DNA from 3 places in the Streptomyces sp. NPDC002018 genome. Region 2 is predicted to be linked to each of the others. Evidence: riboswitches for the same ligand, from Rfam matches in the RefSeq annotation. Region 2 holds a riboswitch; each other region holds the start of a gene.
What was found. Region 2 has a riboswitch for cyclic di-AMP ahead of ACFYYH_RS23705 (transglycosylase SLT domain-containing protein). Riboswitches for the same ligand answer to the same signal wherever they lie in the genome.

Region 1 (7,733 bases), on a different contig from region 2:
TGCCGGGGGTGTACGACTCCGGGTTGGCGACGACCCTGCTGACCACCACGGACGAGATCCGGTCGAGCTTGACCGACTCGGTGGAGGTGGTGGCGTACGGGGTCGGGGACGTGGTGTCGGCGGTCTGCTCGTCGGTGTGGCTGACGATGAAACGGTGCGCGGTCAGGACGAGGACGGTGACATGCCGGCGCACCTCGTTGGCGTCGAAGGTGGTCTCCTGGTGCACCACGTACGACGCGATCTGCTCACCGCCGACAGCGGCCTCCACCGCTTCGGCCACGAGAGCCGGGTAGTAGCCGCTGCGCTCGATCGCCGTGCGCAGCCCCTGGGTCGTCGTACCGGTCTTCGCCATGGGCTCCATCCTACGGGGGCCGGATGGCTGCCGGAGACGCCCCGGAGGCCCCGTACGTTCCGGGGACTCCTCGGTAACTTCCGGGACTCCTCAGTAACTGGGGAGCCTGCGCGGGCCGAGATCGTCGCGGGCGGGCGGCGGGGCGAGGCGGACGCTCGCGTCGAGGACGGAGAGCCCGTGGGTGGCGACGACGACGGGTTCCAGGGTGACGGAGACGATCTCGGGGTGGTCGTCCACCAGCCGGGACACCCGCAGGAGCAGCTCCTCCAGGGCAGGGGTGTCGACGGGGGTGGAGCCGCGCCAGCCGAACAGCAGGGGGGCCGTCCTGATGGAGCGGATCAGATCGGCCGCGTCGCGGTCGGTGGCGGGTACGAGCCGGTGGGCGAGGTCGCCGAGCAGTTCGGAGGGCGCGCCGGCCAGTCCGAAGGAGAGGACGGCCCCGGCGGCCGCGTCGATGGCGGCGCGTACGACGGTGTCCACCCCGCGCGGGACCATCGCCTGGACGACGGGCTTCAGCTCGTCGGGGCCGCCGAGCGCTTCGGTCAGCTCGCGGTAGGCGAGGCGCAGTTGTGCCTCGTCGGCGAGGTCGAGCCGTACGCCGCCGAGGTCGGCGCGGTGGCGTAGATGCGGCGCGGTCGTCTTCAGCGCGACGGGGTAGCCGAGCCGGGCGGCGGCGCCCGCGGCGGAGTCCGCGTCGGGCGCGGGCAGCGTGGGCCGTACGGAGACGCCGTACAGGGCGAGCAGCTCGTGCGCGTCGGCGGGGGCGAGCCGCGTCCCGCGCGGATCGGCGCCCTCGCCGAGCAGCCGGTCGATCAGGGCGGCCGCCCCGACCTGGTCGATGACGTCGTCGAGGGACTCGGGGACCTTCCCGGGCTGCCCGGCCTCCCGCCGCCACCGTGCGTACCGTACGGCCTCGGCCAGCGCCCGTACGGCCCGCTCGGCGGCGGGGTACGCGGGAATCCGCGCACCGGCCCCGGGGCTCTCCGGCCCGCTCCCGCACACGCCTGAGGGCCCCGCCGGGCCGGCCGACGCGGGAGCCGGGGAGGCCGGAGCCACGGAGCCGGGAGCCGCGGACGGCGGACCGGGCGTTGCGCCGGGGGCCGCGCCTTCGGGGGCCGCGGGGCGGGTGGCGGCGCCGTTCGGGGCGGGGGCCGGCGCGGGTACGAGGGCTTCCAGGAGGCCGCCGATCTCCACATGGACCACCGCCACCGGCTTCGACGGCGCGTCGGCCGCCGCTTCCCGGAGGGCGCTGCCCAGCGCGCCCCCGTTGGTGGGGTCGAGCGTGCCCGTCTCCCCCACGTGCGGGATCGCGGTCACCACGACCGCGTCGCACGCGTCGTCGGAGAGGGCGTCCAAGAGCGCCACCCGGAAGTCCGTCGGGGTCGCCGCCGTCGTGAGGTCCCTGGGCGGGAGCGGGCGCAGGCCCTCGGTGAGGCAGGCGTCATAGGTGAGCAGGCCGAGCGACTCGGAGTTGCCGAGGATCGCGACGCGCGGCCCCGCCGGCAGCGGCTGGTGGGCCAGCAGCAGCCCCGCGTCGACCAGTTCGGTGACCGTGTCGACCCGGATCACCCCGGCCTGCCGCATCAGCGCCGAGACCGTCGCGTCCGGGATACGGGTGACCGGGACCGCGTGGCCCGGCGGTGTGCTGCCGCTGTGGCGCGCGCCCTTGACCACCACGATCGGCTTCACCGCCGCTGTGCGCCGGGCGAGCCGGGTGAACTTGCGCGGATTGCCGATCGATTCGAGATAGAGCAGGGCGACATCGGTGTCCGGGTCCTCGTACCAGTACTGGAGGATGTCGTTGCCCGAGACGTCCGCGCGGTTGCCCGCGGAGACGAAGGACGACAGGCCCGCGCCGCGCCGGTGGAGTCCGGAGAGCAGCGCGATCCCGATCGCGCCCGACTGGGTGAAGAGGCCGATGCGCCCCCGCTCGGGCGGCTGGGGCGCGAGCGACGCGTTCAGCCGTACGGCACCGGCGGTGTTGATGATCCCGAAGGCGTTCGGTCCGATGATCCGCATGCCGTACGAACGGGCCTGCCGGACCAGCGCGCGCTGCCGCTCCCTGCCCTCGGGGCCGCTCTCCGCGTAGCCGGCGGAGAGGACCACCAGCCCCCGTACGCCGTGTTCACCGCAGTCCGCGACCGCCTCGGGCACCCGTTCGGCGGGTACGGCCACCACCGCGAGATCGACCGGTTCACCGATCCGGGCGACGGCCTGCACGGCGGGGACCCCGTCGCACTCGGTCCTGTCCTCGCCGAAGGCCCGGTTCACCGCGTACACCCGGCCGGTGAAGCCCCCGGCGAGCAGATTCCGCAGGACCGTCCGGCCGACCCCGCCGGGCGCGCGCCCGGTGCCGACGACGGCGACCGAGCCCGGCGCGAGCAGCCGCTGCACCGATCGGGCCTCCGCCCGCTGCTCACGGCCCCGCTGGACCGCCAGCGACTCCGCGGTCGGTTCGAGATCGAGCGTGAGCCGTACGGAGCCGTCCTCGAAGCTGCGTTTCTGGGTGTACCCGGCGTCCCGGAACACCTTGATCATCTTGGTGTTGGCGGGCAGCACCTCCGCCGCGAAGCGCCGGATCCCCCGCTCGCGGGCGACCGCCGCGATGTGTTCGAGCAGGGCGGAGGCGACCCCGCGCCCCTGATGCGCGTCCTGGACGAGAAACGCGACCTCCGCCTCGTCGGCGGGCGCGGACGCGGGCCCTCCCCGGTCGTCGATGCGGTCGTACCGTACGGTCGCGATGAACTCGCCGCCCACCGTCACCGCGAGCCCCACCCGGTCCACATAGTCGTGGTGGGTGAACCGGTGGACGTCCTTCGCGGAGAGGCGCGGGTAGGGGGCGAAGAACCGGTAGTACTTCGACTCGTCGGACACCTGCTCGTAGAAGCTGACCAGCCGCTCCGCGTCGTCGGTGGTGATGGGCCTGATCCGGGCGGTGCCCCCGTCCCGCAGCACCACGTCCGCTTCCCAGTGACCGGGGTACGCATGGTCCGGCGGCGTCTCCATGGCCAAAGCCTACGGCGGCGGGGGCCCGCCGGGCCCGGGACGGGGGCACTCGGCGCACCATGAGAGCCTGGGCCGGACACCGTTTTTCAGACTTTTGAGACTTGAAGGGCAACACCATGGCTGAGCGCCGCGTCAATGTCGGCTGGGCCGAGGGGCTGCACGCCCGTCCCGCGTCCATCTTCGTCCGTGCCGCCACGGCCGCCGGCGTCCCCGTGACGATCGCGAAGGCCGGCGGCAGCCCCGTCAACGCCGCGTCGATGCTCGCCGTCCTCGGGCTGGGCGCGCGGGGCGGTGAGGAGGTCGTACTGGCCTCCGGCGCGGACGGCGCGGACGCCGCTCTGGACCGGCTGGCGAAGCTGGTCGCCGAGGGCCTGGACGAGCTGCCCGAGACGGTCTGAACGTACGGACGGCCCCACGGTCCGGCAGCCGCCGAACCGTCGGCCGCTATTCCGCACGACGAAGCCGCGGTGTGCTGAATTCAGCGCACCGCGGCTCGTTCTTTGCATGCGGGCAGCGAAGAATAGGTCGCTCTTTTTCATTTCTTTGTATACGGCGAGAATGTTAAGTGCGAGCACTCGCGGTGTTTACGGCATGTTGCGAAACCCTCACCTTTTCCCGGCCGCGCTCGGTACGGCGCAGCCGGTGCACAGCCGCCGTACGCTCCGCGTGCAGGGCGGTCAGGGACCGCGCGCGCTCCGCGTCGCCGCGCGCCACCGCGTCCACGATCGCGCCGTGCTCCGCCCAGGACTCCACGGGATGCGCGGGCTGGTCGACCACATACATCCAGGCGATCTTGTGCCGGAGCTGGGTGAGCGGGGCGGTGAGCGCCGGGCTCCCCGACGCCTGGGCGAGGGTCTCGTGGAACCAGGCGCCGAGCGAGCGCAGATCCTCGCCCTGGCCCCGCCTGGCCCGCTCCTGCCCCAGTCTGACCAGGCCACGGAGCACCTTGAGATGGGCCTCCGTACGGCGCTGGGCCGCGCGTGCCGCGCCGAGCGGCTCCAGGAGCTGCCGCACCTCCAGGAGATCGGCCGCCTCCTGGTCCGTGGGCTCGGCCACACACGCGCCGACATGGCGGCGGGTGGTCACGAAGCCCTCGGACTCCAGCGTGCGCAGGGCCTCTCGCACCGGGACCCGGGAGACGCCGTAGCGCCGGGCCAACTGCTCCTCGGTGAGCCGGCTGCCCCGTTCGAATACACCGGAGACAATGTCGTCGCGGATCGCCGTGCATACCGAGTGCGCGGGAATGCGCATGTCCGAACCTCCGACTTAATCCGCGCGAAACGCTGCCGATCGACGCCTGTTCCGTGACTCTATTGCAATCAACGCGGATTTCCGATGGGTGCCCGGAATCAATAGATATCTTTTGGCCAGCGGGGGCTTCGGTCAGACGTTCACACCGTGCGCGCGCAGATAGGCCACGGGGTCCATGTCGGAGCCGTACTCCGGGCCCGTCCTGGCCTCGAAGTGGAGATGCGGTCCGGTCGCGTTGCCGCTCGCGCCGGAGAGACCGATGCGCTGTCCCGGGACGACGGTCCGCCCGGCGGACACGGCGATCGAGGAGAGATGACCGTACTGGGTGTAGGTGCCGTCGTTCATCCTGAGCACGATGTTGTTGCCGTACGAGCCGCCCCAGCCGGCCTCGACGACGGTGCCCGCGCCGACGGCCACGACGGGGGTGCCGGAGGCGGCGTGGAAGTCGACACCCGAGTGGCTGCCTGAGGACCAGAGCGAGCCGCCGGTCCGGTAGCCGGTGGTCACGTACGAGCCGGCCACGGGGAGCCGGAAGGCGGCCAGGCGCCGGCGCTCGGCGGCGCGGGCCGCGCGCTGCTTCTCCGCGCGGATCTCCTTGGCGCGGGCCTCGGCCGCGCGGTGGGCCGTGGCCTTCGCCCTGGCCCGCGCGGCGGCGTGTCGCTGGGCCGCCGCCTGGGCGTCGATCGCGTCGGCGAGCGAGTCTCCGACGACCAGGGCCTGGGCCAGTCCTGGCCGGCCCGCGGCCCGGGTGTCCGGCCCGGCGGCATGCGCCGGGGCGGCCAGGGCGCCGAGGACACCGGTCGCGGTGAGCGTCGCGGCGCCGGCGGCGCTCATGCCCCTGCGGGTCCGGCGGCTGCGGGCACGGTGCTTCCCGGTGGCACGGGTGAACGCCATAGAGCGGTTGATCCTTTCCTTCCTTCTCGCCTACCGGGTCAGCTGACGGGTTCGGAGCAAGGAAGGTCTCCTACGGGCCCCTCCGCGCGGGTGTGCGCCGAGGCGTCCGATTCACCCCGGGGACTGCGTGTGGGTCCCCGGCTCCCCGGGCTCGCGCCTGACGGGGACTCGGCGATGACTGTCCGGTGCCGCGGTCGCGGCGGGGTACTGGCGAACAGCCGGACCGACGCTAAGCGGCTCGTCTTTCAATCACCAAATGGACAGGGCGTTTTGTAGCGCACACCACAGGGCAGACAGGCAACCTCCGCACTAAAGCGGACATATGAGGAAACCCCGGCGACCGTTGTCGCCGGGGTTTGTCTCACAGAAGGATTCTCTTTGCCGGGTTGTCGGGCGGCCGGGGTTGTCGGCTTATCCGGCTGCCTGGCTTACCGGACTACCGGACTACCGGACTACCGGGCGGATCAACCGGGTCACCGCGAGCGGCGGCCGGGAGCGTCAGCCGGAGACGACCGTCACGTCGCCGATTCCGAGCGCCGTGACCGGCTCCTTGATCTGCTCGGCGTCCCCGACGAGCACGGTGACGAGCCGGTCCACCGGGAAGGCGCTGACGGCCGCGGCCGTCGCCTCGACCGTGCCCGTCTCGGCCAGGCGTGCGTACAGCCGCGCCTGGAAGTCGTCCGGGAGATGCTGCTCGACCTGGTCGGCCAGCGTCGCCGCGACGGACGCGGCCGTCTCGTACTTCAGCGGCGCCACCCCCACCAGGTTCTGCACGGCCACATCGCGCTCGGCGTCCGTGAGGCCCTCGGCCGCGAGGGTGCGCAGCACCTTCCAGAGGTCGTCCAGCGCCGGGCCCGTGGACGCGGTGTCCACGGAGCCGCTGATGGCGAGCATCGCGGCCCCCGCCGGCCCGCCCGGCTCCGAGGGCGCGGAGGAGCGCAGCACCTGCCCGAAGGCGCGCACGCCGTAGGTGTAGCCCTTCTCCTCGCGCAGCACCCGGTCGAGCCGGGAGGTCAGCGTGCCGCCCAGGCAGTAGGTGCCGAGCACCTGCGCGGGCCAGACCCGGTCGTGCCGGTCGGGCCCGATCCGGCCGATCAGAAGCTGCGTCTGGACCGCCCCCGGCCGGTCCACGATGATCACGCGGCCGGTGTCGTCGGCGGTCACGGGCGGTACGGGGCGGGGCTCGGCGGTGTCGCCGGTCCAGGTGCCGAGGGTCTCCGCGAGCACCTCGTCCAGATCGACGCCGGTGAGATCGCCGACGACCACGGCGGTGGCCGTGGCGGGCCGCACATGCGCCTCGTAGAAGGCGCGGACGGCCGAGGCGTCGATACGCTCCACCGTCTCCTCGGTGCCCTGGCGCGGCCGGGACATCCGGGAGGAGGCGGGGAACAGCTCCTTGGAGAGCTGCTTGGCGGCGCGGCGGCCCGGGTTGGCGGTCTCGTGCGGGATCTCGTCGAGCCGGTTGCGCACCAGCCGCTCGACCTCGCTGTCCGCGAAGGCGGGGGCGCGCAGTGCCTCGGCGAGCAGGCCGAGCGCCTTGGGCAGCCGGGAGACCGGAACCTCCAGGGAGATCCGTACCCCCGGGTGGTCGGCGTGCGCGTCGAGGGTGGCTCCGCAGCGCTCCAGCTCGGCGGCGAAGTCCTCCGCGCTGTGCTTGTCGGTGCCCTCGGAGAACGCCCGCGCCATGATCGTGGCGACCCCGTCGAGGCCCTCGGGCTCGGCGTCCAGCGGGGCGTCGAGGTTGATCTCGACGGCCACCACCTGCTGTCCCGGGCGGTCGCAGCGCAGCACCGTCAGGCCGTTGTCCAGCGCACCGCGCCGGGGGGCGGGGAACGCCCAGGGCCTGGCCTCGCCGGCGGTCGGCTGCGGATGGAAGTCCATGGTCACGGCAGCGTCGCTCACTGGTCCGTCCCCTCGTGCTCGTCGGTCTCGTCGCCGGCCGTGTGCGCCGCGTCTGCGGCGTCCTCGGAGGCGAGCGGTTCGTACACCAGCACCGCCCGGTTGTCGGGGCGCAGCCGCGCGGCGGCGACGGCCCGCACCTCGTCGGCGGTGATGTCCAGCACGCGCGTGACGGCGGTCAGCGCGAGCTGCGGGTCACCGAAGAGCACGGCGAACCTGCACAGCTCGTCGGCGCGGCCGGCGACCGTGCCCAGCCGGTCCAGCCACTCGCGTTCGAGCTGGGCCTGGGCCCGCTCCATCTCCTCGGCGGTGGGGCCCTCGGCGGCGAGCC
Region 2 (7,733 bases):
CGTCGGGTGCCCGGCCCCGCAGGACGGCTGCCAGCTTCCAGCCCAGGTTGTGCGCGTCCTGGATGCCCACGTTCATGCCCACACCGCCGGCCGGGAAGTGCTGGTGGGCCGCGTCCCCCGCGAGCAGGGTCCGGCCGTGGCGGTATCTCTCGGCGAGATGGGTGGCGTTCCCGAAGCGTGAGAGCCAGGCCGGGGCGCGCATACCGAAGTCGTGCCCGGCCACCGCGACGGTCCTGCTCCGCAGTTCGTCGAGGGTGAGGTCGCCCGGCCACTCGGCCACGACGTCCCGCGGGGTGACCCCGACCAGCCGGTACAGCCCGCCGGGCAGCCGTACGGCGAGCATGCCGCCGTGCGGGCCGAAGGAGCCGTAGCCGTGCTCCGGCGGACTGTCCAGGACGACATCGCCGAGCCAGCCCACGACGGTGGACGGCGTACCGGGGAAACCGATCCCGGCCGCGGTCCGTACGACGGAACGGGTGCCGTCGCAGCCGACGGCGTACGCGGCCTCCAGCGTGTACGCGCCGTCCGGGCCCGTCACCTCGACGGTCACCGCGTCCGGTCCCTCGTCGAGCCCGGTGACCCGGTGCCCGCGCAGGATCCGGGCACCGAGCTCCCTCGCGTATCCCTCGAACAGCTCCTCGGTCCTGGCCTGCGGAAGCGCCAGCGTATGCGGGAACGGAGTGCGCAGCCGCCGGAAGTCGAGCCGGGCGTCGAGCATCCCGAAGTGGCCGCCGGGGATGGGCACGCCCTCGCCGAGGAACGTCTCGTGCACACCGCGCGAGGCGAGCACTTCGAGCGTACGGGGGTGAACGGTGAGGGCCTTGGAGCGCGTGTCGCGCTCCTCGCGCTCCTCGACGACGGTGACGCTCACTCCGGCGCGCCTCAGCTCGGCGGCGAGCCAGAGTCCGACCGGGCCCGCTCCCGCGACGACGACCTGCTGCTCCATATCTCCTCCTTGGTCACTGACCAATGCCATGGACGCAGTAAACTAGGTCAGTGACCAAGAAGCAAGCGAGCGAGGGGCGCGAGCCGCGCCTGGACCCCGGCGCCGTCGTCGCCGCGGCGCTGGACGTCCTGGAGGAGAAGGGGCTGGACGCCCTGTCCACCCGGGCGGTCGCCGACCGGCTCGGCGTACGGATGAACACCGTCCTCTGGCATGTGAAGAGCAAGGCCCGGCTCCTGGAGCTGATGGCCGACGCGATCGTCGGGACCGTGCCGCTGACCGGTCTGCCCGACGACGCGAACGAGCGGGTACGGGAGCTGGCCCGTCGCTTCCGCCGCGCCCTGCTCGCCCACCGGGACGGAGCCGCGCTCGTGGTCGGCACCTTCGTGGCCGAACCGCACACGCTCCGGTACGCGGAGACGCTGGTCGACGCGCTGCTGAGCGGGGGGAGGGGGGAGCGGGAGGCCGCCTGGACGCTCTGGACGATCGTCTACTTCCTCCTCGGTCTGACCCAGGAGGAGCAGGCGGCCGAGCCGGCCATGGACGAACGCCTGGCCGCGGCCGTCTCCGCCGCGTCCCATCCCTCCCTGCACCGGGTGCTCGCACATCTCGGCGACAGTGCCTACGACCGCCGGGTCGAATTCGCCCTGGACGCGATTCTCACGCACGGGCCAGACGCCCGGAAGGAGTGAGTGGTCGCGCCCTGCCCGGGAGTCCAACTCCGGCTCGCGCGAACGGCGCTGGACGGTCGCGCGGATCGCGGGACGGTCCGGGAGGGGCGGACCGGCGGTCCTGTCGTCCCGCGGGAGGCCGCGGTCCGCTCGCGCGTCCCCCGACGGCCTTCGCCGCACACCGAGTTGATGCCCCGCCTTTCCCCTTTCCCCTGCCTTTCTCCCCGCCGACCGGAAAAGTTACCGGGGGTGTCCATGACCTCAACTCCCAGGAATGCGGCCGTCGATCGGGAAAGGGCCCGGCGCCGTCCGTTCCCCGCACTCCGACGGCCCTGGGGGCGTATTCCATGAGGACGTATGTGCGGTGGACGGTGAGTCCTGAACCGGCGGGCGGAGCGGTGCGGAATAAAAGGGGCCGCCATGGAATTGAGGGAGGCGCGGGAGCGGAACGGCGCATGGATACGGCGTGGACGGGGCGCGGATATCCCCCATTCGAAAAGTAACTATATTGGCTATTTGTCCGTGTTCTCCCCATGGTGCATTTCTCTCGCATTCCTATGGCTTGTCAGTGTTTGTGCGGTCTTGTGGCGCGGGCCATTCCTGTGCGGGCCATGATGTGTGTCACACCGGCGGTGAGCTGCGGTTCTCGCCTTCCCGCCCACTTCGCTCCCAGGGAACGAGAGTTGAGTTCCCCCGCCTCTTCCGCGCCGCCGGATGATTCCCGTACGGATCCGTCCACCGGATTGCCGGTGTGAATTCCGGGCTTGTTTTTCTCCGGGCGTTCCGCCTACGTTCACGTCACTCCGGACGGACCGCCGAATCCTGCCGCCGTCCGGAAACCCCAACCCACTCACCTACGGCAGGAGCGGGGGACCCAGGTAAGGCGCCGGTCCGGAATACGGACCGGCTTGGGGTGAAGCCGTGCGCATATCACGGCCGGGCATCTCCAGCCCGAACCCGACAGCTCACCTCGCAGGCGACGGAGAGGAATGCGTCATGCCCGCACAGGCCAAGCACCGCCGTCCCAGAACCAGCCCGTTCGCCCGAGGTCTCGCCGCCGTCGGCACGGGCGGCGCCGTACTCGCCCTTCCGTTCATCGCCGCGACCGCCGCCGAGGCCGCGCCGTCGGCGCAGAAGGACAGCCCGGCCACCTACTCCGTGGTCGCGGGGGACTCTCTCTCGAAGATCGCGGCCGCACACTCCGTCAGCGGCGGCTGGAAGAAGCTGTACGAGGACAACCGGGAGGCCATCGGCGGCAACCCGGCGCTGATCCGCCCCGGCCTCGAACTGACCCTCGGCGCGCCGTCCGAGGGGGCCGCGCAGGCCGAGCCGGCCGCGCCGCAGACCCCGGCCACCGCGCCGGCCGAGCAGGGAACCGCGCCGGCGACCGCCGAGAACGCGTCGGCCGACACGAGCGGCACCGTCACCCAGGCGGACGCCAAGACGTACACCGACGACCTCGACGGCTGGATCAAGGAGTCGCTGGACATCATGGCCGCGCAGGGCATTCCGGGCAGCTACGACGGCATCTACCGGAACATCATGCGGGAGTCCTCGGGCAACCCGGCGGCCATCAACAACTGGGACTCCAACGCGGCGGCCGGAACCCCGTCCAAGGGCCTGCTCCAGGTCATCGACCCCACGTTCCAGGCCTACCACGTGCCCGGTACGTCGACGGACAGCTTCGACCCGGTCGCCAACATCACCGCCGCGTGCAACTACGCGGCCGACCGGTACGGCTCGATCGACAATGTGAACGGCCCCTACTGACAGGCCCGTCGGCGAGGGTCCGCGCGCACGCCCCACCGACGGGGGCGCGCCCGTGCCCTCGCCGGCGGCCTCCCCCGACGTACCGTCACACCCCCACACGGCCGGACCCGGCCGGGACACCGACCCGTCCCGGCCGGGTCCGGCCGCCGTTCTCCCCGGCGCGCGCCGCCGCCGGCCCCCCGGCTCCCCGGCGCCGCGCCTCACGCGCGGGCCGCTCCGCCGGCGGGCACCGCCGTGCGGGGACGGTCACGTACCCGCGCGAGCAGGGCCGCAGGATCCGGGTCGGTCTGAAGGGCGTTCAGCAGCAGCAGCCACAGATCGTGCAGCGCCTCCTCGATCTGTCGGCGTCCCTCCAGGGCGTCGGAGACGGTGTGCAGTCCGAAGAACGCGCACACGAGTCCGTGCGCGGCCACCTGCGGGGTGACGTCACGCGTGAGTTGCCCCTCCTGGCGGGCCTCTTCGAGCAGCCCGGTGACCGTCTCCAGCCACCCCACGAAAGGCCTCGGCAATGTGGCGTTGATGGCCTTGCGCTCCGCCCAGAGCCGGGCGCCCGCGCGGATGACGACATCGTCCCGGAAAGCCCTCGCCACCTCGAAACTCAGCGCGACCAGTCGCTCCAGCGCCGGGAGTTCGGACGAGCTGTGCCGGTCGATCAGATTCGGCCAGGTCGCGAAATGCTCCTCGACAATGGCCCGCGCGAGATTCTCCTTGCTGGCGTAGTGGAAGTAGATGGCCCCGCTGGTACGGCCGGACTGCGTGCTGATATCGCTGATACTGGTTCCGGCGTAGCCTCGCTCGTCGAACAACTGTGCCGCCACTTCCAGAAGAAACCTCCGCGTTGTTTTCGCCCGAACCTGCTCCACCCGAACCTGCACAAGTACCCCGGATTGCCGTTCCGTTAAATGACAGCAGGCAATGTAGCGGCTTTTACCGCCGGGCGTGGCGGGCTTGGCGCGCCCCGCTCGGACCCTCCCGGCTGGGGTGCGCGGCCACGAAAATTGCGGTGTTCTTGTCGCATGAATACAACGGTTGGTGACGTCGTGCGCGATGTCCGGCCGCTGTCCTGGTCACGCACCGTCGCCCGCGAGATGGTGCACCGGGACTCCGTGGCCGAGGTGCTGCTCACCGACGTGCGGCGGAGCCCGGACGGCGGGTTCGACGCCGCGGCGTCCTGGTCCCGGTCCCATCCGACCTTTCCGCGCGACGGCGCCGATCTGCACAGTCCGCTGATGATCGTCGAGACACTGCGCCAGCTCGGGATCTATATCCCGCTCCGCTATTTCGAGGTCGCGCCCACCGCGCATCTGCTCATCACCGATCTGTTCTTCGAGATCGACCCGTCGGCGGAACCCCGGGCGGTCTCCGGGGCCACCGGTGTGATCTGCCGGGTCCGTGTGAGCGAGGTGCGCCGCGCCGCCGAGGACGGCACGCTCACCGGAGTGCGGCTCGATGTCTCCTTCACCGCCCACGGCGCGGTGTTCGCGCAGGCCGGGGGAGGTGCGCGCGTGATGGACGGCGAACGGTACGGGGCGCTGCGGACGGGCCGCGCGCGGGCCGCCGCACCGGCGGGCGCCCTCGGCCGGATCCGCCCCGACAGCCGCGGGCTGGGGGTGACGGGCGCGCACGATGTCGTCCTGGGGCTCGACGGCGGCACCCTCCTGGTCGACCCGGCCGATCCGAGACATCCGTTCTTCTTCGACCACGCGACGGACCATGTTCCCGGCATCATTCTTCTGGAAGCCGCGCGCCAGGCCGCTGCCGTCGAAAGCCGGGGCGCTTTGCTGCGTCCCACCGGCGGACGGTTCACAGCAGCACGCTTTGTCGAATACAGTCCGTCAGCTCGAATTATCTGCGTGCCGTATCACAACCTCTGTGTGTTCCGTTTTCTCCAGGACGGGGAACAGAGGGCTTTTGGCGTCCTCCGCTACAGGTAAAAGCTGTAAATACTCTGCGAAATCACTTGACTACCTAGAGTTTCCCTCTCTAGCGTAGCGATCGTTATGTTCTTGGGTGGTCGCCTCAACCGGCCTTCTCCATAAGGCCGCGACTGCCCGGATCGCGCCCGCCCGACAGCGGGTGACCAACGTGCCCGCGGTGTTTCGCACTGTCGCGGCGGTCAGCGCCGCCGTATATCGGGCTCTTCTGAACGGAACAATCGGATGACAGCTCACCGCATCCTTTCCTGGACTCCCGCGGCCATCGTCTTCGACTGCGACGGGACCCTGATGGACACCGAATGCCACTGGCAGGACGCCCGAATTCTGGCGCTGCGCGAGTACGGATTCGCGCCCATGCCGGGCTTCGCCGGGCGTGCCAAGGGGCTGCACTACACCGATTGCGGGCGCCTCATGGCCGAGGAGGCGGGCCGGCCCGAACTCGCCGAGGAGCTGACCGTCCTGCTGCTCGGGCACTTCCGCAGACTCGTGGCCGGCAACCCGATGACCATGCCCGGCGCCGTCCGGCTGGTCGAGGAGTGCGTGAGCCTCGCTCCTCTCGCCGTCGCCAGCAACTGCCCGAGAGAAGTCGTCGAGTCCTGCCTCGGCACGGCGGGTCTGCTCAGCCACTTCGACCACATCGTCGTACCCGAGGGCGGGATCAGACCCAAGCCGCTCCCGGACGTCTATCTCGCCGCCGCGCGGCTCTGCGGCGCCGAGCCCGTCGACACCCTGGCGGTGGAGGACTCCTCCTGCGGGATCCGGTCCGCCGCCGCGGCCGGCATGCGGGTCATGGGCGTCGGTCCCTGGCCCGGTGAGGAGATCCTGGCGCAGGTGGACATCTGGGTCCGCACGCTGGACGAGCCGGAGGTGCGCGGCTGGACCGGCGCCCGGGTTCCGGTCCAGGTCACCTTCGACGTCATGCCCGCCACCCGCTGACGCGCGGTCCCCGGGGGCGGGTTCGGGCGCGCTCCCGGAACTGGCCCTCCCGGAGAATCGGCTTACCATGAGGGCCACGGGACATATACGTCCAAAAGCCTCCGTACAGGGAGATGGGGCATCGGATGGACGAGGAACGCGCCGGCCGTCTCGTGTCCTCCCTGCGGGCCCGGGGAGTCATGGCCCACATGGCCCATCTGGGGGTCTACCAGTGCGGTGTGCAGATCGTGCTCGCCGAGGGCGGTGAGGCGATCTGGGACATGGACGACGTGCTCGGACTGCGGGCGGAGGTCGTGGCGGACGGGGTGCTCGTCGGGTTCGTCCCGCATGTGCGGGGTTCCGAGCTCTTCACCGAGGAGCAGCTCGTCGAGGTGATCGCCGCCACCCGGTACGACAGACCGGGGCTGCACGCGTCGGCGGACGGCGACACCGGGCCGTATCTCGACGAGGAGCCTCCGTACCGTACGGCCGGCGGTCCCGTACTTCCCTCACGCGGCACCCGCCGCAGGCTCAGGCTTCCCTGGCGGCTCCGGCGCCCGGGATAGCCGCACCCCGCCGGTCAGCCGCACCCCGCCGGTCCGGGCGCCGGTCGTCGGCGTACCGCCCCGAGCCGGTGGACGCTCCCGGGCCGGCCGGCGTACGGATCAGCAGCGCGCGTTCACATGGCCCGGATCGCCGGCGGGGACGACATCGCGGTCACGCAGCACGATCGCCAGCCGGTCCCCCCACTCCCGGCAGCCCGCGGTGAAGTCCGCCCGCCGGTACTCGACGACCAGCACCCGGTCGTCGTAGGCGTCGGCGTACACCGCGCACTCGTCGTAGCGCCCGCACTCCTCGGCCACCGCGAAGTCGAAGCCGAGGGAGTCCCTGAGCCCGGTCATCTCCGCCGCGTTCTTCTGGCCGATCGCCAGGCCCGCCCGGTGGGCGCGCTCCGCGAGCAGCCGGGCGAAGGCGGCCGCCTGCCGCCGGTCGAGCAGTCCGTCCGCGCGCAGATAGGAGTCCAGATTGTCCGCCTCGACGGCATCGAACCCCCGCTCGGCGCAGCCGTCGATCCAGCCGCCGACGATCCGTGCCAGCCGGGCGCGCCGCTCCCCGGTGGAGATGTCCAGCAAGGGTTCGCGCCAGTCCTCGTCGACGACGGCCGCGCCCTCGGCGTCACGCAGCAGCAGATCCGGATGGTTCCGCTGCCACCAGCTCACGGCGTCCGGCTGTGCCTGGTAGGCGTTGACATAGCAGATGTTGTACGCGCCGGGGGCCGGGTCCGCCGTACGGTCCCTGATGACCGTACGCACCCCGGCGGGCGGGTCGTACGCCCCGCCGATCTGGTAGTCGAAGGGCTCGTCCGCCCCGGGGGGCCGTACCTCCCGGGCCGTACCCGAACCGCCCTCGCCCGCGCGGCCGGTGCCCGCGCCGCCCGCACCGTCCCCGTCCGGGCCGCCCGAGCCGCCGCAGCCGGTGAGGACGAGCGACAGCGCG
Region 3 (7,733 bases), on a different contig from region 2:
GAGCAGCAGCTCGATCGAGGCGCGGGCGACGGCCGAGGCCAGCGGATTGCCCATGAAGGTCGGTCCATGGGCCAGTACGGGGACCTCTCCGCGCGAGATGCCGTCGGCCACCCGCGAGGTGCACAGCGTCGCCGCCATGGAGAGATAGCCCCCGGTCAGCGCCTTGCCCAGACACATCACATCGGGGGAGACACCGGCCTGTTCGGCGGCGAAGAGCGTGCCCGTACGCCCGAATCCGGTCGCGATCTCGTCGAAGACGAGCAGGACGCCGTGTGTGTCGCACGCTTCCCGGAGCACCCGCAGATACTCGGGGGAGTGGAAGCGCATCCCGCCCGCTCCCTGTACCACCGGCTCGACGATGACCGCCGCCAGTTCCTTCGCGTGCCGGGCGATCAGTGTGCGCAGGCTCTCCGCGTATGTCTCCTCGTACGCGGCCGGCGGCGCCCCGGCGAAGATCTGCCGCGGCAGCACCCCCGACCACAGCTCGTGCATACCGCCGTCGGGGTCGCACACCGACATCGGTGTCCAGGTGTCCCCGTGGTAGCCGCCCCGCCAGGTGAGCAGCCGCCGCTTCTCCGGACGTCCCAGCGAGCGCCAGTACTGGAGGCACATCTTCGCGGCGACCTCGACCGCCACCGAGCCCGAGTCGGAGAGGAAGACATGGCGCAGCGGCTCGGGTGTGATCTCCACCAGCAGCGAGGCCAGCCGTACGGCGGGCTCGTGGGTGAGCCCGCCGAACATCACATGGCTCATCCGGTCGAGCTGACCACGCGCCGCCGCGTTCAGCTCCGGGTGGTTGTAGCCATGGACCGCCGACCACCAGGACGCCATGCCGTCGATCAACTCGCTCTGCCCCTCGACGGGTTGGGCGAGCCGGAGCCGGACCCCGGACGCGGACTCCACGACCAGCGGCTCCACACGGCCCGGCATCGGGCCGTACGGGTGCCAGACATGGGCCCGGTCCAGGGCCAGCAGGTCGGCCGGGGACAGCTCAGGCATTGGGCGCCAGATCCGTACCGGCGCCCCGACGGCGTACGGCGACCAGATCCGTACGCGCCGCGGGATCGCCCGCCGCGGGCGGGGCCTGCCCGGCGGCCGCCGCGGCCGTACGCTCCGGCACCGCCGTGCCGCAAGCGCCCGCCTCGGACTCGCCGCCGCACGGCCCGCAGCCGCCCGCCCGGTGCTCGGGAAGCGTCGTGGTGTCCGCGCCCTCCACCTCGAAGCCCGCGTCCGCGATCATCTCCAGGTCGGCCTTGCCCTCCTGGCCCTCACTGGTGAGGTAGTCACCGAGGAAGATCGAGTTGACGAGATGGAGCGCGAGCGGCTGCATCGAGCGCAGATGCACCTCACGCCCGCCCGCGAGCCTGACCTCCACGTCCGGGCAGACGAACCGGGTCATCGCCAGAATGCGCAGACAGCGCTGCGGGGTGAGGTTCCACTCCTTCGCCAGCGGGGTGCCCTCGAACGGGATCAGGAAGTTGACCGGGACCGAGTCCGGGTCGAGCGCGCGCAGCGAGAAGACCACATCCACCAGGTCCGCGTCGCTCTCCCCCATACCGGCGATCAGACCGGAACAGGCGGACAGCCCGGCGGCCTGCGCCTGCCGCACGGTGTCGACCCGGTCGGCGTAGGTGTGGGTGGTGGTGATGTCCCCGTACGTGCTCTCGGACGTGTTGAGGTTGTGGTTGTACGCGTCGGCGCCCGCCGCGCGCAGCCGCTCCGCCTGCCCGTTCGAGAGCAGCCCGAGACAGGCGCACACCTCGACGCCCTCGTTCTGCTCCTTGATCGCCTCGATCGTGCGGGACACCCGGTCGACATCACGGTCCGTCGGTCCGCGTCCGCTCGCCACCAGACAGACGCGCTTCGCCCCGCCCGCCACACCGGCCGCCGCGGCCTTCGACGCCTCTTCGGGCTTGAGCCAGGTGTACTTGAGGATCTCCGCCGTCGATCCGAGCCGCTGCGAGCAGTACGAGCAGTCCTCGGGGCACAGACCGGACTTCAGATTGACCAGATAGTTGAGTTTCACCCGCCGCCCGAACCACTGGCGGCGCACCTTCCCGGCCGCGGCCACCACGTCGAGCAGATCGTCGTCGGAGGTCGCCAGTACGGCGAGGGCTTCTTCGCGGGTCGGCGGCTCGCGCCGCAGGCCCTTCTCCACCAGCGTCTTCAGCAGGTCCATGATGCCGATCCTGGCCTATGCGAGCGTCGCGAAGCCAGGGAGGAACACGACAACACCACCGGAACGAAGTGTGTGCATGGCCACATCCTGACCCGGTCCGGCCACGGTTAAAGTCTGTGCGCACCCTACAAAAGGACCGCACCATGGCGCAGGATCCCTTCGACTGGACCGACGACGAGGCGCGCCGCCGTGAGAGGGCGGGCCTGGTCCGTACGCTCCGCCCGCGCCCCGCCGACTCCGCCCTGCTGGATCTGGCGAGCAACGACTATCTGGGGCTCGCCCGTCATCCCGCGGTGACCGGTGCGGCGGCGGACGCCGCCCGCCGCTGGGGTGCGGGGGCCACCGGCTCCCGGCTGGTCACCGGCAGCACGGAGCTGCACACCGAACTGGAGCGTGAACTCGCCGCGTTCTGCGGTTTCGAGGCCGCGCTCGTCCTCTCCTCCGGCTACGCGGCCAATCTCGCCGCCCTCACCGCGCTGACGGCCCGTGACTCCCTGCTGGTCTCCGACGCGGGCAACCACGCCTCCATCGTGGACGGCTGCCGGCTCTCGCGCGCCGAGACCGTGGTCGTACCGCACGCGGAGCCCGGCGCCGTACGCAAGACACTCGAAGCGCACCCGGGGCGGCGGGCGCTGGTGGTGAGCGACGCGGTGTTCTCGGTGGACGGCGACGCCGCGCCGCTGGCGGAACTGGCCGGAATCTGCCGTACCGGGGGAGCCGCCCTCCTGGTCGACGACGCGCACGGTCTGGGTGTGCTCGGCGAGGGAGGGCGGGGCACGGCACACGCCGAGGGGATCGCGGGGACGGCCGGTGTGGTCGCCACCCTGACCCTCTCCAAGTCCCTGGGCAGCCAGGGCGGTGCGGTGCTCGGCCCGGCCCGGGTCGTCGAGCATCTCGTCAACGCCGCGCGGACGTTCATCTTCGACACGGGGCTGGCACCGGCGGCGGTGGGCGGCGCGCTGGCGAGTCTGCGGCTGCTGCGCGGGGAGCCCGGCAGGGCGGACCGCGCGCGCGAGGTCGCCCGTACGCTGCACCGGCGGCTGACCGGCGCGGGCCTGACCGTCGCGCCACCGGACGCCGCCGTCGTCTCCGTACAGGCGCCGTCACCGGAGGCGGCCGTGCGCTGGGCGGCCGACTGCCGGACCGGGGGGCTGGCCGTGGGCTGTTTCCGCCCGCCGTCGGTGCCCGACGGCATCTCCCGGATCAGGCTCACCGCGCGTGCCGATCTGACGGACGATCAGATCGGCGCGGCGGTACGGACGATCACCGCGGCCGCGCCCGTGGGCGCGACCGCGGCCTGAGTGTCCGCCCGGCCGGAGGGAACCGGCCGGAAGGACACGGCTGAGCGGGCGGAACGAACCGAGCGGGTGCCACGGTCAGTCGGTGAATGTCTCCTCCCGCAGAGAGGCGACGAAGGACGTCCACGCGGCCGCGGAGAACGAGAGATGAGGCCGTGTCACGTTCTTGGAGTCCCGTACGGCGAGTACATCCGCGCCGGTGCGCGCGGACTCGACGCAGTTGTTCGCCCCCGTGCTGTGGCTGCTGCGCCGCCAGACGGCGGCCGGGGCCACGGCTGTTACCGGGGAAGTCGTCGGAGGAGAGTGGTGTGTGTGGGGGATGGAGGATGGAGTCTGGACAGGGGGCTGTGCGAGGTAAGCGGACATGATGCTCCCTACGCGCCGTCGCCGATCCCGGCGATGAGATCCAATGATTCCTGGGGCGGGAGGGCATGCGCCTGCATCGTGCGGAACGCGGCGCCGTACGCCTCGAGGTCTTCTTTCCGCTCCAGATAGAGGCTATTCGTCAAATGGTCGAGAACGACCAAATCCAGATCAGTAATGTGCGGGAAGGAGAAGACAACGAAAGGACCTGTGAGCCCGACATAGCCGCCCGCGGTGAACGGAAGTACCTGGAGACAGACCTGCGGAAGCCGGGCCACCTCGGACAGACGCCGTAATTGGCCCCGCATCACCCCGGGTCCGCCCACCTCGCGCCGCAGCACGGCCTCGTCCAGCACCGCGTGCAGTTCGAGCGGGGTCGCGGAGTGCAGCACCTCCTGGCGGGCGAGCCGCACCTCGACCAGGGAGTCGACCGTCGTGGCGGGCAGACCGACCAGCGCCGCCCTGGTCACCGCCCGCGCGTAGTCGGGTGTCTGGAGCAGCCCCGGCACCACCGAGGTCTCCAGCGTACGGGCCGTGGAGGCCTGTGACTCCAGGCTGATGAAGTCCCGGTACCGGGGCGGGATCACCCCGCCGTACGCCTTCCACCACCCCGGCCCGCCGTCCGTGATGCCCGCCAGGGCGCCGAGCAGGGTGCGCAGTTGCGGATCGGTGATCCCCAGGGCGTCGAGTAGCGCCACCAGGTCCTCGTCCTTCACCCCGCTGACACCCGTCTCGATCCGGCTCACCTTCGACTGGTGCCAGCCGAGCAGCCGCGCGGTCTCCCCGCTCGTCAGTCCCGCCCGCTGGCGCAGCCTGCGCAATTCCTCCCCGAGCCTGCGTCGGCGTACCGCCGGAATATGCCGCATGATAAATCCCTTCCCCGGCCCTCTCCGGTAAGCGTCTCGTACGCGCCCAGTGCGCCGCGGCGGAGAAGTTATCTTTTCGCCGCCCAAATACGGTCTCGCGTAGCAGAGTTCACCACTTCGAGCGACAGATATATGCAGATCTCGGTGGATGGCCCGTGTGAACGGCAGGATGAGTGGCACGCTGAGCACAGTCCGAGGCCGTCCACGCAGGCATCCGCACTGCGCCGGAGTCAGGTCCGGGCGGGAAAGGGACGGCGTCGCCATGGCAGACCATCAGGAAGCATCCATCACGCTGCCGAGCGATCCCGCGTCGGTACCGGCGGCGAGAAGATATGTCGCCGACCTGCTGAGGGAGTGGGGCCTGCCGGGGGACGCCGAGACGGCCGACACGGTCCGGCTGATCGTCTCCGAACTCGCCACCAACGCGGTGCAGCACACCTTCGGCCAGTCGCCCACGTTCACCGTCGAGATCGCGCTCGACCGGGACGAACAGCTCCGTGTCGGTGTCACCGACAGCCACCCGAGCTGGCCGCAGCGGCTGCCGGTGGCGGCGCAGCAGGACAACGGCCGGGGCATGGTGATCGTCCGCTGGCTGGCCCTGGAGGGCGGCGGGGCCGTGTCCGTCACGCCGACCGCGGAGGGCGGCAAGACGGTCTGGATCGCACTGCCCTGGACGGTCCCCGTCCAGAGCTGACCCGACCGCGCCCGGCCGCGCCCGACCGCGCCCGGCCGGGGACGGGCCGGGCGCGGCCGAACGGTGTGCCGTGTCCCGCCCCGCGAGGGACGGGACACGGGGTGTTCCGTTGCGGCCTGGGACGGGCCGCGTGAGTCCCGGGCGCCGGCCGGCGGCGCCCAAGGGGCGTTCCGTCCCCTGCCGGTGGGGGACGGAACGGTCGTGTTCCGCTGCGGCCCACCGCGGGCCGCGTGTGTTCCGTGTGCCGGTGTGCACCGGCGGCGTGTGTTCCGTCCGGTCCCGTCGTCCGGGCCGGACCGTCCGGACCGTTCGGACCGTCCGGTGTATCCGGTGTATTCGGTGTGACGGTGTTCCGTGGGCCGGCCCGCGCGGGTCGGCCGTGCTGTGGGCCGTGCTGGACCGGCAGGGCGCGCACCGGCCGGTCCAGGCGTACCGCGCTCAGTTCACCCGGCCGTACAGGACATTCCGGGTCCAGATCCGTTCGAGCCTCACCAGGGCACCGGTCTTCGGCGAGTGCCAGATCTTCCCGCGGCCCGCGTAGATGCCGACGTGGTAGACGTAACTTCCGTAGTGGAAGAACACCAGGTCGCCCTTGCGCCGGTGGGAGGCCGAGACATGGCGGGTTCTGTTGTACTGCTGCTGAGCGGTGCGCGGGAGCTTCTTGCCCGCCTTCTTGAACGAGTAGAGCGTCAGGCCCGAGCAGTCGAAGCGATGGGGTCCGGTGGCCCCCCACTGGTACGGAGAGCCTTCCTTGGAGGCGGCCACGCGGAGCGCCTTGACGGCACGTGCGGCGGCATGGGCCTCGGTCGTCGCGCCGGGGGCCAGTATGGTGCCCCCGACCGTCGCGAGGGTGAGGACCGATACGGCACCGGCCCGGGAGAGCAGAGACGGGACATATGTCTGCGCATTCATGCGCAACCCTTCGTCAGCCGCCTGTGAAGGATGACCTGTCGGGTTCGGACAGGCGAAGATGCCCGGCCGCGTCAGCGGCTTCACCCCAAGGAACGGCCATACACGCGTACACGGCCGTCCCGTACTGCTCGGGTCCTCCACTCCTGCCGATCCACTTCTGTCGACCAGACATCCGGAACGGCGGCAGGACTCGGCGTCCGCCCGGACCGCCCCGCCGGGGGTGGCGGGGGCTTGTCGTCCCACGGATCTTGACTCGTTATCAGATGATTTCCGAGGCGAAACGAGGATATGTGAAGTTCGTCACGTCTGATCCGTACGGGTGGCGGAGCGGTGTGTCGGGCCGGGGGTCCGAGGCCTGATGAGGCCCGTACCTGCGCGGGAGTTGGGCCGCGCTTCCCGTGCCCGGCCACTTCGCGCAACTTGCGTCCCCCGGCGCGTCCAGAAGATCCATACCCCGAAAGGCCGAGCCGTTCCCGTACGGACGCGTCCATACGGGAACAGACACGGGCTCATGTCGTGTCTTCGGGCGGCATGGTGACGCGCCCGGCGCGTCGCTCCCCGTCAAGTACCCGCAGGGCGCGGGCGAGGGTCGTGGCGTGCAGTTCGGTCTCACCGCGCAGATGCATCGCCGTCAGCGCGTCCCGTAGTGCGACCGCTTGCGCGGGCAGCGCCTGGGCCGCGCGCAGTGCGCCGTAGGTGTCCGTGCCGCGCGCCGGGTTGATCCGCCCCAGCAGATCGAGGATCTGGAGAAAGCTGTCGACGAGATCGCCCTCGGCGCGGGTCAGCGCGGGCAGCGGAGGAAGCTCCGGTGGCAGCATCGGCGTGTCACCGCCCACCGGGGGAGCCGAAGGGGTGTGCCGCGCTGGGGGCCGGCCTGCCGAGGGACGTCTTGCGGTTCTGGACCACGTGGTCGACCAGACCGTACGCCTTCGCGTCGGCCGCGGCGAAGACCCTGGCCCGCTCGATGTCCCCGGCGATTCGCTCCTCGCTCCGGCCGGTGTGCCGTACGAGCAGGGACGCGAGCATGCTCCGCTGCCGCAGCAGTTCCTCCGCATGGATCATCAGATCGGACGGCTGGCCCCGGACGGGCTCCTCGATGGCGGGCTGCTCGATGACGACCCGGGCTCCGGGCAGCGCCATCCGCTTGCCCGGGGTGCCGGCCGCCAGCAGGACCGCCGCGGTCGAGGCGGCCTGGCCGAGGCAGGTCGTCTCCACGTCGCAGGTGACGAGTTGCATCGTGTCGTAGATCGCGGACATGGCGCTGAGGGAGCCGCCGGGCGAGTTGATGTAGAGGCAGATGTCCCGGTCGGGCGCCGCGTACTCGAGATGGAGGAACTGCGCGATCACATCATTGGCCGCGGTGTCGTCGACCGCGGTGCCGAGGAAGACGATCCGCTCCTCCAGCAGCTTGGAGTACGGAT

Region 1: linked by a shared signal. The riboswitch ahead of ACFYYH_RS28890 (M23 family metallopeptidase) and the one ahead of ACFYYH_RS23705 (transglycosylase SLT domain-containing protein) in region 2 are both predicted to bind cyclic di-AMP.
Region 3: linked by a shared signal. The riboswitch ahead of ACFYYH_RS15960 (C40 family peptidase) and the one ahead of ACFYYH_RS23705 (transglycosylase SLT domain-containing protein) in region 2 are both predicted to bind cyclic di-AMP.

Annotation. Positions count from the first base shown of each region.
Region 1 covers NZ_JBIASO010000022.1:27,142-34,874, forward strand. Annotated here, with positions in the region: gene ACFYYH_RS28870 (DUF5998 family protein) at 1-352, opposite strand, end outside; gene ACFYYH_RS28875 (GNAT family N-acetyltransferase) at 443-3,358, opposite strand; gene ACFYYH_RS28880 (HPr family phosphocarrier protein) at 3,475-3,756, shown strand; gene ACFYYH_RS28885 (GntR family transcriptional regulator) at 3,920-4,609, opposite strand; gene ACFYYH_RS28890 (M23 family metallopeptidase) at 4,742-5,503, opposite strand; cyclic di-AMP (ydaO/yuaA leader) riboswitch at 5,517-5,687, opposite strand; gene ACFYYH_RS28895 (M16 family metallopeptidase) at 6,002-7,384, opposite strand; gene ACFYYH_RS28900 (M16 family metallopeptidase) at 7,402-7,733, opposite strand, start outside.
Region 2 covers NZ_JBIASO010000014.1:180,831-188,563, reverse strand. Annotated here, with positions in the region: gene ACFYYH_RS23715 (FAD-dependent monooxygenase) at 1-946, opposite strand, end outside; gene ACFYYH_RS23710 (TetR/AcrR family transcriptional regulator C-terminal domain-containing protein) at 997-1,635, shown strand; cyclic di-AMP (ydaO/yuaA leader) riboswitch at 2,456-2,606, shown strand; gene ACFYYH_RS23705 (transglycosylase SLT domain-containing protein) at 2,611-3,384, shown strand; gene ACFYYH_RS23700 (ScbR family autoregulator-binding transcription factor) at 3,585-4,259, opposite strand; gene ACFYYH_RS23695 (ScbA/BarX family gamma-butyrolactone biosynthesis protein) at 4,401-5,318, shown strand; gene ACFYYH_RS23690 (HAD family hydrolase) at 5,544-6,257, shown strand; gene ACFYYH_RS23685 (hypothetical protein) at 6,383-6,802, shown strand; gene ACFYYH_RS23680 (endo alpha-1,4 polygalactosaminidase) at 6,902-7,733, opposite strand, start outside.
Region 3 covers NZ_JBIASO010000008.1:247,603-255,335, reverse strand. Annotated here, with positions in the region: gene ACFYYH_RS15990 (adenosylmethionine--8-amino-7-oxononanoate transaminase) at 1-999, opposite strand, end outside; gene bioB (biotin synthase BioB) at 992-2,179, opposite strand; gene ACFYYH_RS15980 (8-amino-7-oxononanoate synthase) at 2,323-3,480, shown strand; gene ACFYYH_RS15975 (DUF397 domain-containing protein) at 3,556-3,750, opposite strand; gene ACFYYH_RS15970 (helix-turn-helix domain-containing protein) at 3,852-4,706, opposite strand; gene ACFYYH_RS15965 (ATP-binding protein) at 4,969-5,400, shown strand; gene ACFYYH_RS15960 (C40 family peptidase) at 5,839-6,312, opposite strand; cyclic di-AMP (ydaO/yuaA leader) riboswitch at 6,315-6,505, opposite strand; gene ACFYYH_RS15955 (hypothetical protein) at 6,822-7,130, opposite strand; gene ACFYYH_RS15950 (ATP-dependent Clp protease proteolytic subunit) at 7,138-7,733, opposite strand, start outside.